3 regions of the Agrobacterium burrii genome follow, and region 3 is predicted to be linked to each of the others. Evidence: riboswitches for the same ligand, from Rfam matches in the RefSeq annotation. Region 3 holds a riboswitch; each other region holds the start of a gene.
The links. A riboswitch is a leader RNA that binds a small molecule or an ion and turns the genes downstream of it on or off. The one in region 3 is predicted to bind cobalamin.
Positions count from the first base shown of each region.

Region 1 (4,212 bases), on a different contig from region 3:
GGGCGAGCGGGGAGACGCTCGAAATTGCCCGCGCTTCCAGTTCTATGGCGCAATGATCGGGGATGATGTTGATTGCCTGCCCGCCTTTGACCGTGCCAATCTGCAAGGAGGAGTAGGGCGGTTCGAAGGTCGCTTCGAACGGTCCCCGCGTCAGCACATCGGCGGTGTCGACTGCTTTCGCCATGATGCCTGTCATCAGGTGAATGGCGTTCACCCCCTGATCTGGACGCGACGAGTGGCCTGACCGACCACGCAGCGTGATGCGCGCTGCGGCCTTGCCCTTGTGGGCGCGAACGGCGCGCATATTGCTTGGCTCGCCGATGATCGCGCCTGCCGGCGGGGCGCACAACTCCGGCAATCTGGCGATGAGATGGGGAACGCCGCGACAGCCCGCTTCTTCGTCATAGGAAAAGGCGATATGTATCGGTCGTTTCAGCGACATGCGCGAAAATGCCGGTGCTGCGGCGAGAACCGTGGCGAGAAAACCTTTCATGTCTGTGGTGCCGCGTCCGTATAGCCGGTCGCCTTCGGTTCTGAGCGTAAACGGATCGGAGGTCCATTCCGGTTCACCGGCCGGCACCACATCCATGTGGCCGGAGAGGATATAACCGGCGCGATCGGCTGGACCAAAAGTGGCGAAGAGATTGGCGCGGTCGCCCTCCGGTCCCGGCAATAGCGAGACTTTCGCGCCGTGGCTTTCCAGATAATCCGCAATCCATCCGGCAATATCGCCATTGGCGGTTCCGACGATGGACGGGAAGGCGACGAGACGCTCAAGGATTTCGATTGCGTTCATGGTCTTCCCCACTGGCCGGCCGTTTATGCTGGCCGGATTATTCATCGCAGAAGCTTAGAGTGGCCGACGGCGTTTATCTGCTGAAATGCCGACGATTTCGGTAGATTGTTGTGTCCTTCCAGTGCTTTCAGAAAATTCGTGCTGGCGAGGCTGGTTATCTTCGGATGTCATGGGCTGGGCTGCCGGGACCCCAAGGTTCCGCGCCGGAGGGAATGAGAGCCGTTTGCTATGGAGCTGCTCAAAGTCGATAGTTTCGAATTGCGGACCGTGGATATCGCCGATGTGGAGGCCGATCATCTGCATGCCTTGTCCATGGCTGTCGGATGGCGTTATCACGCCAATGAATGGTGTTTCCTGAGGCAATGCGGCGTCGGCCTTGCCGCACTGGATGAGATCGACCGCGTCGTCGCAACCGCCATGCTTTTTCCCTATGATCCGAATTTCGCGACGCTTGGCATGGTCATCGTTTCTCCCCGCCTGCAGGGTCGGGGCGTCGCACCCTGGCTTGTGCGGCAGCTTTCGGCAAAATATCCTGCCGCCGCCTTGCGGTTGAATGCAACGGAGGTGTCGCGGCGACTTTTTTCCTCGCTGGGTTTTGCCGGAGATACGGAAAAGGTGCATCTCCTGCGGGGCAAGGCGCATTGCGCTATCGAGACGCCGCAGCTCGGCAGAAAACAGCGGATCGAGCCGCTTTCGGAAGATCAACTTTCTGCCGTGGAGGATCTGGATCAGGCAGCTTTCGGCGTTTCGCGCCGGGGCGTCCTGCAACGTCTGCTGCGGGAGAATGCCGGTTACGGCCTGTTCGAGGCGGACCGTCTTGTCGCCTTTGCACTGCGCCGGGCGGCGGGGCGGGGCCATATTGTCGGCCCGGTCGTTGCGGGTGACGAGGCGGATGCGATCGCGCTGGTCAGGCGGCATTTTGCCGATCTGGAGGGGCAACTTGTCCGGCTCGACGCCGTGCGCGACAGCGGTCTTCTCACCGATTTTCTGGCGCAATCCGGGCTGGTGGAGATCGAAACACTCACCACCATGTCGAAAAACGCGCCGCAACCGGCCGGTTTTGGTGCGGGACAAATTTTCGCGTTGGCAGGCCCGTCTTTGTGCTGAGCTGCGGCACTATCGCAATTGACGCCCCGCTTCTTGCGCCGTATGTGAGAAAGCGACGGTTCCTGCAGCCGAAAGGCGAAGGGATTAATAGGGAACATGGTGCGGGTGATGATGATCGCCCAATGCCGTGGCTGCCCCCGCAACTGTAAGCGGATTGCCGTTCATCCTCGTGACGCTTCAAAGGCGTCATGCCACTGCATTCTGTGGAATGCGGGAAGGCAGATGAGCGGCGTAAATTCGTGAGCCAGGAGACCTGCCGTCAAAATATGAACCATCGTTACGGGCGGGGAAGCCCGGAGGAGGAAATTGTAATGTTATTTCATAACATTTGGTTTGCGTCCCGTCGTTGTTCTCCGTACAAGACGTTCCGCTGTTGCTGCGCGTTCTAACGCCTGCTGCTCTGGAACAAGCGATTTAATTTCGACTGGAGAACACATGTTTATTTCTGGACGCCTGCCGGCCTATGCCGGCTTTCTGGCCGCTGCGCTTGCGGCTTTGCCTGTCGCTTCCGCCCATGCTGCGCAAACGGTCTATCCCCTGACGATCAACAGCTGCGGTCAGGACATCACCTTCAAACAGGCGCCCGCCCGCACCGTATCCGTCGGCCAGAGCACGACCGAAGTGCTCTATCTTCTCGGCGTTGCCGACAGGGTGGTAGGCACCGCGCTGTGGATCGGCCCGGTTCTGAAGGGTTACGAGGAAGCCAATGCCAGGGTGGAGCGGCTGGCCGACAATGATCCGAGTTTCGAGGCCGTCGTCGGCAAGAGGCCGGATCTGGTGACGACGCAGTTCCAGTGGCAGATCGGCCCGGAAGGTGTTGTCGGTACGCCGGCGCAATTTGCCGAGCTGGGTATTCCCGTCTATACCTCGCCTGCCGATTGCGTCGGCAAGGACAATTCCGGCGGCGGTGACGGCGTGCGCAAGACCGGTTTCACCATGGATCTGATCTATCAGGAAGTCCGCGATCTCGCCAAGATCTTCAACGTGCAGGATCGCGGTGAAGAGGTCGTTGCCGACCTGAAGAAGCGCGAGGAAGCCGCCCGCGCCAAGATCGCCTCGGCGAATGGCAAGCTTTCGGCCGTCTTCTGGTTCTCCAGCGCCGAACTGGATATCGACCCTTATGTAGCGGGCCGCCATGGCGCGCCTGGTTACATCATGTCGGCACTCGGGCTGACCAATATCATCGAAAGCGATGAGGAATGGCCGACCGTCGGCTGGGAAACCATCGCCAAGGCCAACCCGTCTGTCATCGTCGCCGGCAAGATGGACCGTCGTCGTTTCCCCGCCGATGACGTGGCGGTCAAGCACAAGTTCCTCGCAACCGATCCCGTGGCCAGCATCATGCCCGCCGTCACGCAAGGTCATGTCTTTGACATGGATGCGCAGGCGATGAACCCGACCATCCGCACGATCGAAGGCATTGAAACGCTGGCCGAAGCGATCTCGGCTGCCGGCCTCGCCAAGTGAACGGTCTTTCCGTCAATCTCGGCAGGGCGGGGCTGGCTTTTGCCGCACTCGCCCTGCTGCTCGTCGCGCTGATGGCCGGAGCGGCGATCGGCGAGACCGCCATTCCGTTCGATGTGGTGGCGAAAACCATTGCCAACCGCGTCTTCCATGCGGGTTACCCGCTGGAGCCGCTGGATGAAGGCATCGTCTGGAGTTACCGTCTCAGCCGCGCCGTTGTTGCCGCCTGTTGCGGTGCTTCGCTGGCGCTTGCCGGTGCAGTGCTGCAATCGCTTCTGCGCAACCCGCTTGCCGATCCCTATATTCTCGGCATTTCCGCAGGCGCTTCCACCGGCGCGGTGGCCGTGGCGCTCTTGGGTTTTGGCGCAGGGTTCCTGACCATGCCGGCTGGCGCGCTGATCGGAGCTTTCGTGGCGTTCTCGCTGGTCAGCCTGCTGGCGGTGCGGGCGGGACACGGCAACAGCGCCATCATTCTGGCGGGGGTGGCCGGTTCACAGTTATTCAATGCCATGACCTCGTTCATCGTCACCAAATCCGCCAATGCCGAGCAGGCGCGCGGTATCATGTTCTGGCTTCTGGGCAATCTTTCCGGTGTGCGCTGGCCGGATGTCTGGCTGGCTCTGCCGGTCTGTATTGCCGGTCTTGCGGTGTGCCTCTGGTATTCCCGCGCGCTGGATGCCTTTGCCTTCGGCGGTCAGGCAGCCGCCTCGCTTGGCATTCCGGTGCGCCGGACCTATGCGGTGCTCATTTCGGTTTCGGCGATCATGACGGCGGTCATGGTGTCGCTGGTCGGTTCCATCGGCTTCGTCGGTCTCGTCATTCCCCATGCGGCGCGCATTTTCGTC
Region 1 covers NZ_JAFLNA010000002.1:577,606-581,817, forward strand. The annotation lists gene argE (acetylornithine deacetylase) at 1-796, opposite strand, end outside; gene JZX89_RS06195 (GNAT family N-acetyltransferase) at 1,025-1,903, shown strand; cobalamin riboswitch at 1,943-2,178, shown strand; gene JZX89_RS06200 (ABC transporter substrate-binding protein) at 2,339-3,370, shown strand; gene JZX89_RS06205 (FecCD family ABC transporter permease) at 3,367-4,212, shown strand, end outside.
Region 1: it holds a riboswitch for cobalamin, as region 3 does, so the genes downstream of both, JZX89_RS06200 (ABC transporter substrate-binding protein) here and JZX89_RS24525 (CbtB domain-containing protein) in region 3, are expected to answer to the same signal.

Region 2 (4,212 bases), on a different contig from region 3:
TGTTCGAATTGATACCCAGATTGCTGAACTCAACCAGCGGGCCATCGCGGTGTCCCACCGGCTCGACCGCACCACCGTGCGTGCGCCTGAATCCGGTTATATCTACGATCTTCAGGCCCATACGGTTGGTGGTGTCATCGGCTCCGGAGCAGCCATCATGTCACTTGTCCCGAAAGCGGGAGATTTGCGCGTCGATGTAAAAATTGCCCCGACCGATGTCGACCGGATCAATGTTCACCAGCCTGCGCGCATGCGCTTCATTGCCTTCAACCAGCAGACGACGCCTGAGGTGAAAGGCAAGGTCGATATGGTCTCTGCTGCTACCTCGGTAGACAAGGCGACCGGGCTGCCATTCTATAAAACGACGCTTTCCTTCTCACCCGATGCGCTCGGGACATTAGCCGCCAAGCTACAGCCGGGAATGCCGGTTGAGGTCTATATCGAGACCGACGAGCGAACCATGATCTCCTACCTCAGCAAGCCGCTGACCGACCAGATCATGAGGGCCTTCCGGGAAGAGTGAAGCGTTAGGGGGCCATATCGCGCCGGAATATCGGCCGAGGGTAAGAGTCATGTAGCGGCACTTACCCCCGGATCCTGACGTTCATCTTCGGTGCGACGTCTCAACAAACCCGGCGATGAAATCCACATCGTCGTCGCCATCTCTTAATCCGAGATGGATGCTTTTCTGTACGCCGTCCGGACCAATGCGGACGGGGCGGACACCGAGCGCTGCCGCTTCCCGACGTACAAGCCAGTCGGGAATGGCGCTGACCCCGCGGCCCGCCGCGACGAGTTGAAGCATCATTTCAGTCGTCTCGACATTCCGGTGATGACGCGGCCGACAGTTGGCGGGCACCAGAAACTGGATAAATATGTCCAGCCGCTCCGGCGGTACCGGATAGGTGAATAGTGTCTCATTCAGCAGGTCCACAGGTTCTGCATGGCGTTTTTGCGCCAGTGGATGATCAGCCGGCACGGCAAGTACCAACTCGTAGTCGAATACCGGCAAATAATGGATGCCAAGCGTCTCGATCGGGTCCGGCGTGATCAGGATGTCGATTTCATATCCTGTGAGGGCCGCCACGCCGCCGAAAGCGAATGATGTCTTCAGTTCCAGGCCCACATCCGGCCATTCCATGAGATATGGCTTTGTGACGCCCATAAGCCACTGATGGCAAGGATGGCATTCCATGCCGATCCTAAGCGAGCCTCGCTGGCCGTGGCGATAATCCGACAGGACATTTTCAGCCCTTTCGATCTGGGGCAGAACGCGCTGCGCCAGCGTTACGATATAGCGACCGGCCTCGGTGAGGCGGAGGTTACGACCGTCTTTCTCCCACATCGCCACGCCATAGCGCTCCTCGAGCTTGCGGATCGTATGGCTGAGAGCGGACTGGGAGACATTCAGCCGCTCCGCCGCCGCCGTCAGGCTGCCCAGGCTGTCGACTTCCCGCAGGATCGATAGATGTTGCCTGTCCAGCATGGTTATGCCCGCCCATGGTGACGAGGAGTAACGTCTGTAGAGGCGCTATCGTGGGCAGGAACCGGCCGGTGGTCGGTGTCGACTGCGACCATGGTGAAATGTCCGGTGGCCGTAATATGCCTCTCGCCAGTCAGCAGGTTTTCGGACCAGAGTTTCGTCTCGATGGACATAGAACTGCGGCCAACGCGCTCGACGCGTGCCTCCGCCTCGACGATCTCACCGATCTCGACGGCCCTTGCGAAGTCGATGCGCTCGGATGAGGCCAGCACCACCAGCTTGCCGGAGTAACGCGACGCTGCAACGAATGCGGCTTTGGTCATGTAGGCGATCGCTTCGCCCCCGAACATCCGGCCAGCGCTGTTGGCCTGATCCGGAAACACGATCTCGACCATGGCGACGATATCCGTGAGATCCGGCGCTTCCACGGGAACGAGTGCAGGCAAAGCATAGCTCGCGGCGTTCTCGCCCTCCGGAATGGCGACCATATGGAAGGTGCCTCGCGTACAGATGTGCCGCTGATGGCCGACGATGGTCTCCGCCACCATCTCGACGTCGACCGTCAGGGAACGTCGACCGGCTTTGACCGGTCTGGCCGTGAATTCGACGATGTGCCCGATGCGTGCCGGCTGCCTGAAATTGATGCGCTCGCAAGAGGCGGTCACGAACGGCACCCGCCCGAACCGGGTCGCCGCGATGAAGGCAACGCGATCCATCAGAGCAAGTCCGGTTCCCCCAAAGAGGGTGCCGTGATGGTTGGTATCTCCGGGAAAAACGATATCAATGAGACTGGTTATCGAGCCGCGCTGAGCAGGCTTTTCCATCGTCGCGGTTTCTGTCATCGGCCCTGCCATCAGGTTGCGGCAGGGTAGTGGCATGACGCAGAGACGATGGCACGGGAATGCGATCGCGAAAGCGGCACTCCGGGACACCCCGCCCGTGGACGTTATCTATCGCGGCAGGTCTCCTGGCTTACGGGTCGTCGCTCTGGTCCGTCTTCCCGAGGCTTGCCTCAGTGACATGGATGGACTTTCGCTCGCCGCTTACAGTTGCGGGGGCAGCTTCGGCTTTAAGGCAGTAAAGCCCCGACCGAATTCCCTCTTAGCTCCGGACTTTCGCCCGCAGAACCACGATGACGAACCAATGTCGTATGTCGTTGAAGGGGTCAAGGCATTCGTCATCGGTTTTGGGGAGGTGACGGTTATCGCGTCGACCGAGATATGGAACATTCGGCCCATCACCATGAGGTTCGGAGGACAAAGGCCTCCCAAATTCTCTGGCGGATCGCCTCTCATACCCAAATCATGAGCAGGGCTCATACTTCCGTGAGATAATACCATTTTTATTCAATCGGCCTCTCAGGCACAAAACGCGCACCGCTCTCGGGTCGGGACAGTTTAAAAATTGTCCACTGAGACAATGGAAAATAACATCCGGTGCGTCCTGAAATTTACGTCAATAACGTCAGGATGTATCTCGGGATTTTGGGCGTCCTATCGCGATGATTAAGACTTTCGGTTTCAATATAAAGAGTATTTCTTTTGATGAGGATTATCGCCCGTCAGAAAATACGCGTGTCACGACGAATTTTGCCAACTTGGCCAGGGGCGAGAACCGCCAGGAAAACCTCCGCAACGCCCTGAAGATGATTGACAATCGCTTCAACGCGCTGGCGCATTGGGATAATCCGAAAGGCGATCGCTACTGCGTCGAACTTGAGATAATTTCAGTTGAGATGCGAGTTGATGCTGAAAGCAATGATGATGCCTTTCCCCTGATTGAAATCCTGAAAACGAATATTGTTGATCAAAAGACGGGCGAGCGCATCGAAGGCATCGTTGGAAATAACTTTTCCTCTTACGTCCGGGATTATGACTTCAGCGTCGTGCTGCCGGCTTACAACAAGGATCGCCCGTCATTCGGCATGCCAGAGGATTTTGGCGACCTGCATGGAAACCTGTTCAAATGTTTCCTGAACTCACAGGCTTACAGAGAGCATTTTCAAAAGACGCCAGTCATTTGCCTGAGTGCCTCAAGCAGCAAAACATATCATCGGACGGGAAATCAGCATCCCGTATTGGGTGTCGAATACCAGCAGAACGAATTGTCTTCGACCGACCATTACTTCCAAAAAATGGGTTTGCAGGTGCGCTTTTTCATGCCGCCGAACAGCGTCGCGCCTTTTGCCTTCTATTTTCTCGGCGATTTGCTCGACGATTATACCAATCTGGAGCTCATCAGCACCATCAGCACGATGGAAACTTTTCAGAAGATCTACCGGCCTGAGATTTACAACGCCAATTCCGCAGCAGGGGCCTGTTATCAGCCCAATCTGAAACATCAGGATTATTCGCTTACCCGGATTGTCTATGACCGTGAAGAGCGCAGCCGGCTGGCTGTAGAGCAGGGACGGTTTGCTGAGGAGCACTTTATCAAACCTTACAGGACCGTTCTCGAGCGGTGGTCTGCCAATCACGCCCTTTGACAACCAAAACACATAAGGTCGCACATCATGAACAGACTGTTGCCCACGTCAACCGCCGGCAGCTTGCCGAAACCCTCGTGGCTTGCGCAGCCTGAGAAACTCTGGTCGCCCTGGAAATTGCAGGATGAGGAACTGACCGAGGGCAAGCAGGATGCCCTGCGCTTGTCCCTGGATGATCAGCAACAGGCAGGCATCGATATCGTCAGCGATGGCGAGCAAACACGCCAGCATTTCGTCACGACCT
Region 2 covers NZ_JAFLNA010000001.1:497,358-501,569, forward strand. The annotation lists gene JZX89_RS02575 (HlyD family type I secretion periplasmic adaptor subunit) at 1-523, shown strand, start outside; gene JZX89_RS02580 (LysR family transcriptional regulator) at 605-1,486, opposite strand; gene JZX89_RS02585 (acyl-CoA thioesterase) at 1,489-2,325, opposite strand; cobalamin riboswitch at 2,424-2,630, opposite strand; gene JZX89_RS02590 (DUF1852 domain-containing protein) at 2,985-3,968, shown strand; gene JZX89_RS02595 (methionine synthase) at 3,996-4,212, shown strand, end outside.
Region 2: it holds a riboswitch for cobalamin, as region 3 does, so the genes downstream of both, JZX89_RS02585 (acyl-CoA thioesterase) here and JZX89_RS24525 (CbtB domain-containing protein) in region 3, are expected to answer to the same signal.

Region 3 (4,212 bases):
GATGGTGGCGGTAACGCAGTTTACCGTTTATGGCGCGCTGGCGTTGACGGCGGATAAAAGCCGACAATGGCTGGTTTCTTCACCCGGCGCCACGATCTTCATCGGTCGCGCTGCCGGTTTCATGCTGGTTGCCGCAGCGCTGCTGACATTTTGGGAAGCTCTGTCGTGGAGCCTCGGCGAATAACAGGAACAGGTTGCGCCGCTCCAGGGAGGCTATTCCCTGGCAAGCCAGCGAATGCTCTCCTTTGGCCCGTTGTTTTGTCACGGGTTCTTGTCGGAAAACCTTCGGACAGTTTTCGGCCTGATACTCTAGACTTCTGTTTTCACGGCGGAATTCACCGCAATGTGACTTCTTTTCGCCATGCGGAAAGGGCATCCTCGCGCCGTTCCATCAAGCGTCCGGCACCCGGCCGGAATCAAGGAGAGAGTGTATGAAACTGAAAACCATCGCGGCGGCCATGCTTTTCGGCTGTCTTTGCGCCGGAGCGGTCTTCGCTGCCGGCGAAGTCGAAAAACGTGAAGGCATGATGAAGCAGATCGGCGGCTCCATGGGCGCGCTGGCTGCCATCTCCAAGGGCCAGAAGCCCTTCGACGCCGAGGCCGTCAAGGCTGCCGTGACGACCATCAGCACCAATGCCAAGGCTTTCCCTGATCAGTTCCCGAAGGGTTCCGAGACCGGCAGCGCGGCTGCCCCCGCCATCTGGGAAAATTTTGAGGACTTCAAGGCCAAGGCGGCCAAGCTCGGTGCTGATGCCGATAAGGTTCTTGCCAATCTCCCCACCGATCAGGCGGGCGTCACCACCGCCATGAAGACGCTCGGCGCCGATTGCGGCACCTGCCACCAGACCTATCGTCTGAAGAAATAAATCATGAATTTCAAAGCGCCGCTTCCCGGCGGCGTTTTTTCACTTTGAAAGACACCTGATCACTCGGGTGAGAATGGGGAGAGGGGTATGTCTTCCATTTGGACGAAGCTTGTGGGCGGGGCCGTGATCGCGGCCATTGCCGGCTACGGCATTTTCGCCTGGGTCACCGCGCCGCAGCGGCAGGCGCCCAGCCATTGGGTCAGCCTCGGAGAGCCGGATCTGGCCAATGGCGAAACGCTGTTCTGGGCGGGTGGCTGCGCAAGCTGTCATGCAGCACCGGATGCCACGGGTGACGCGATGCGGACGCTTGCCGGCGGGCAGGCGCTGAAAAGCCCCTTCGGCACCTTCCATGTGCCCAATATTTCCTCTGATCCACAGCACGGTATCGGCAGCTGGACACTGGCGGAATTCGGCGATGCCATGACGCGCGGGGTGGGAAAGAACGGCGAACATCTTTACCCGTCCTTCCCTTACGCCTCCTATGCGCGCATGACGCAGAAGGACGTGAACGACCTGTTCGGTTATCTGAAAACCCTGCCGGCCAGCCAGAATGATGCGCCGGATCACGACTTACCGTTTCCCTTCAACCTGCGCATGGCGCTCGGCGGCTGGAAATTCCTGTATTTCGACACTTCCGCACCGCCGCGCGTCGAGCTTGCCAATGCCAATGCCGAATTGCTGCGCGGCCAATATCTGGTCGAAGGGCCGGGCCATTGCGGTGAATGCCACACCCCGCGCAATGCGCTCGGTGGTTTTCTGGAGGGCAAATGGCTGGCTGGCGGCCCCAATCCCGAAGGTGAGGGCCGCATTCCCGATATCACGCCGGGTTCTGCGAGCATCGGATCGTGGACGACGGCGGATATTGCCGGCTATCTGGAAACCGGCTTCACCCCGGAATTCGACAGCGTCGGCGGCTCCATGGTCAAGGTGCAGCAGAACATGGCGCATCTCACCGCCGAAGACCGCAATGCGATTGCGGCCTATCTGAAGGCGATCCCGTCTCGATAACTGGGCATGGCTTGGGTTGGCGCTCACCACATGCTTCACGTCGTGCTGGTGCCAAGGAGCCGCCACCATTGACTCCCGCACCCACCCGGCCGATAACATGTCCGTGATGGTTCCTTCCGGGCGTTCCGGAAGGTGAAAAGGGAACACGATAGGGAGAAATCCTCATTCGTGGCTGCCCCCGCAACTGTGAGCGGAGAGCCTGAAACGAAATGCCACTGGCAAGCCATCTCGCCCTTTTTTTACGGCGAGGGCGATGCCGGGAAGGTGTTTCAGGTTTTGACCCGTAAGCCAGGAGACCTGCCATCACGGAAATGTCCATGCCGGCGGGGTGTCCGGAAGAGCGGAATGTCAGGGTCGTCGGTTCGATGCCCCTGTGTCAGTCTCGTATCCCCGTGGTGAAGTGTATCATATGCGGTCTGTTGGCTTTTTGCCGTTCGGCCGCATCTTATGGCGCGGGGTCGCGCCGGGAGAGGGGTCACCATGTCTATCCAGCAGAATACGGCCAATGCTGCCGTTTCAGCAAAAACGGGCAGCTTCGCGCAATCGCTGACGGCGATCGTGCTTGGCCTGTTCGTCGTCGGTTTTGTCGGCTTTTCGCATGTGGAAGCCGTTCACAATGCCGCGCATGACACGCGTCATGCCAATGCCTTCCCCTGCCATTGAGGGGAAACGGCATGTCATTTTTTCGCAATATCGTCTTTACCGCGGTTCTGGTCGGCATCGTTGGCGGTTTGGCCGTCTCGGCCATGCAGGCTTTCGGCACCACGCCGCTCATCCTTCAGGCGGAAACCTTTGAAAGCGCCGGCGGCGAAGCGGCCCATAGCCATGATGCGGCAGCACCCGGCGCTGCGGTTCCCGCCCATGAGCACAATGACGAGGCCTGGACTCCGGCCGATGGTTTCGAACGCACCGCCTATACTGTCGCTGCCAATGTGCTGACCGCCATCGGTTACGCGCTGGTGCTGACCGGTCTCATCTCGCTGCGCGGCACCGATGCCGGCTGGCGCGAAGGTCTTCTGTGGGGCGTTGCCGGTTTTGCCGCCGTCATGCTCGCGCCGATGATCGGCCTGCCGCCGGAATTGCCGGGAAGCCCGGCCGCAGCACTTGAGGCGCGGCAAATCTGGTGGCTCTCGACGGTTGCCGCAACCGCGGGCGGCATTGCGCTGATTGCGTTTCGCCGCGAGCCCTGGGCCATCGTTCTTGCTCTGGTCCTGATCGTCGCGCCGCATGTGGTGGGCGCACCGCTGCCGCCGGAAGGCGAACATGCGCTGGCACCGCTGCCGCTGGAACGGCAGTTCATCGTTGCCGCCACCATCACCAGCTTCGTTTTCTGGGCGCTGCTTGGAACACTGAGCGCGTTTTTCCTGAAACGCTTCCAGTCGGCGTAAATGCATGCAGGACGCAGCGGAATGGAGTGACGAACTCGATGCGCTGCGTTTTGTCGTTCCCGGTCACGGTGCGTTCTGCGCCGTGCACCGTCTTGCCTTCAAGGCAGTCCTCGGGCCAGACCCGGTGCGCGAGGCGGCTCTCGCCTATTTTCATGAAAACGAGGCCGGCTTTATCGTCGCAGCCCTTGCCAAGATAAAACGTTCAAACTTGCCTGCCGGCCGCAGCTTGCATTTGAACAGCCGCGATATTCGCCGTGCGATTGCCGGGGAAGGCGAGGGCGCCACGCCCCGTGTTTGCCGGGTGCTTGATCGGCACTGACTGGCCTGAAGTTCCCACTTCCATCATACCGGCTCAAGGCCGGAATGACGGGGAAGTGGAGAGTGCATGGCATCAAGACGGCTGCGTCTTACCGATGCTCCGCCGCGAAAATTCCAAGTTCCGCCTCGGCTTCCGGACCAAAGAGGCCGAGGTTTTTCAGAATTTCCACCGCGAAGCTGACCGGCGCGCTGCCGGATGCCGTGATGACGCCGCCATCGCTGACCGCCTTCGGCTGGTCACGATAAAGACCATCGCCGCTATAGGCCGGATAGGCCTTGTGTGAGGCGAGCGAATTGCCGGTATGGGCGACATGGTTCAGGATACCCGTGCCGGCCAGCGCGCTTGCCGCCGCACAGATACCGGCAACCAGCCGGTCTTTTTCGCGAAAGCGCTGCACCAGCCCGCCAAGATCGGCGGCCGTACCCTTTTCCCAGCTGAGACCGCCGGGAATGACGAGCGCATCGATGCTGTCAGGATCAAGCGCGTCATAGGAGGTTTCGGGCGACACATTCAGCCCGCCCATCGATGTTACCGGCCGCCCGTCCGGGGTGGCATGAACGATCTCGACGCCGAGATAGCTGCGTGCCGCCGCCGCAAGCAGCGCCGGTTCCCAGTCCGCAAAATCCTGCGC
Region 3 covers NZ_JAFLNA010000016.1:140,575-144,786, forward strand. The annotation lists gene JZX89_RS24510 (LysE family translocator) at 1-184, shown strand, start outside; gene JZX89_RS24515 (c-type cytochrome) at 432-866, shown strand; gene JZX89_RS24520 (cytochrome c) at 954-1,874, shown strand; cobalamin riboswitch at 1,965-2,193, shown strand; gene JZX89_RS24525 (CbtB domain-containing protein) at 2,355-2,537, shown strand; gene JZX89_RS24530 (CbtA family protein) at 2,549-3,262, shown strand; gene JZX89_RS24535 (hypothetical protein) at 3,267-3,581, shown strand; gene JZX89_RS24540 (type 1 glutamine amidotransferase family protein) at 3,670-4,212, opposite strand, start outside.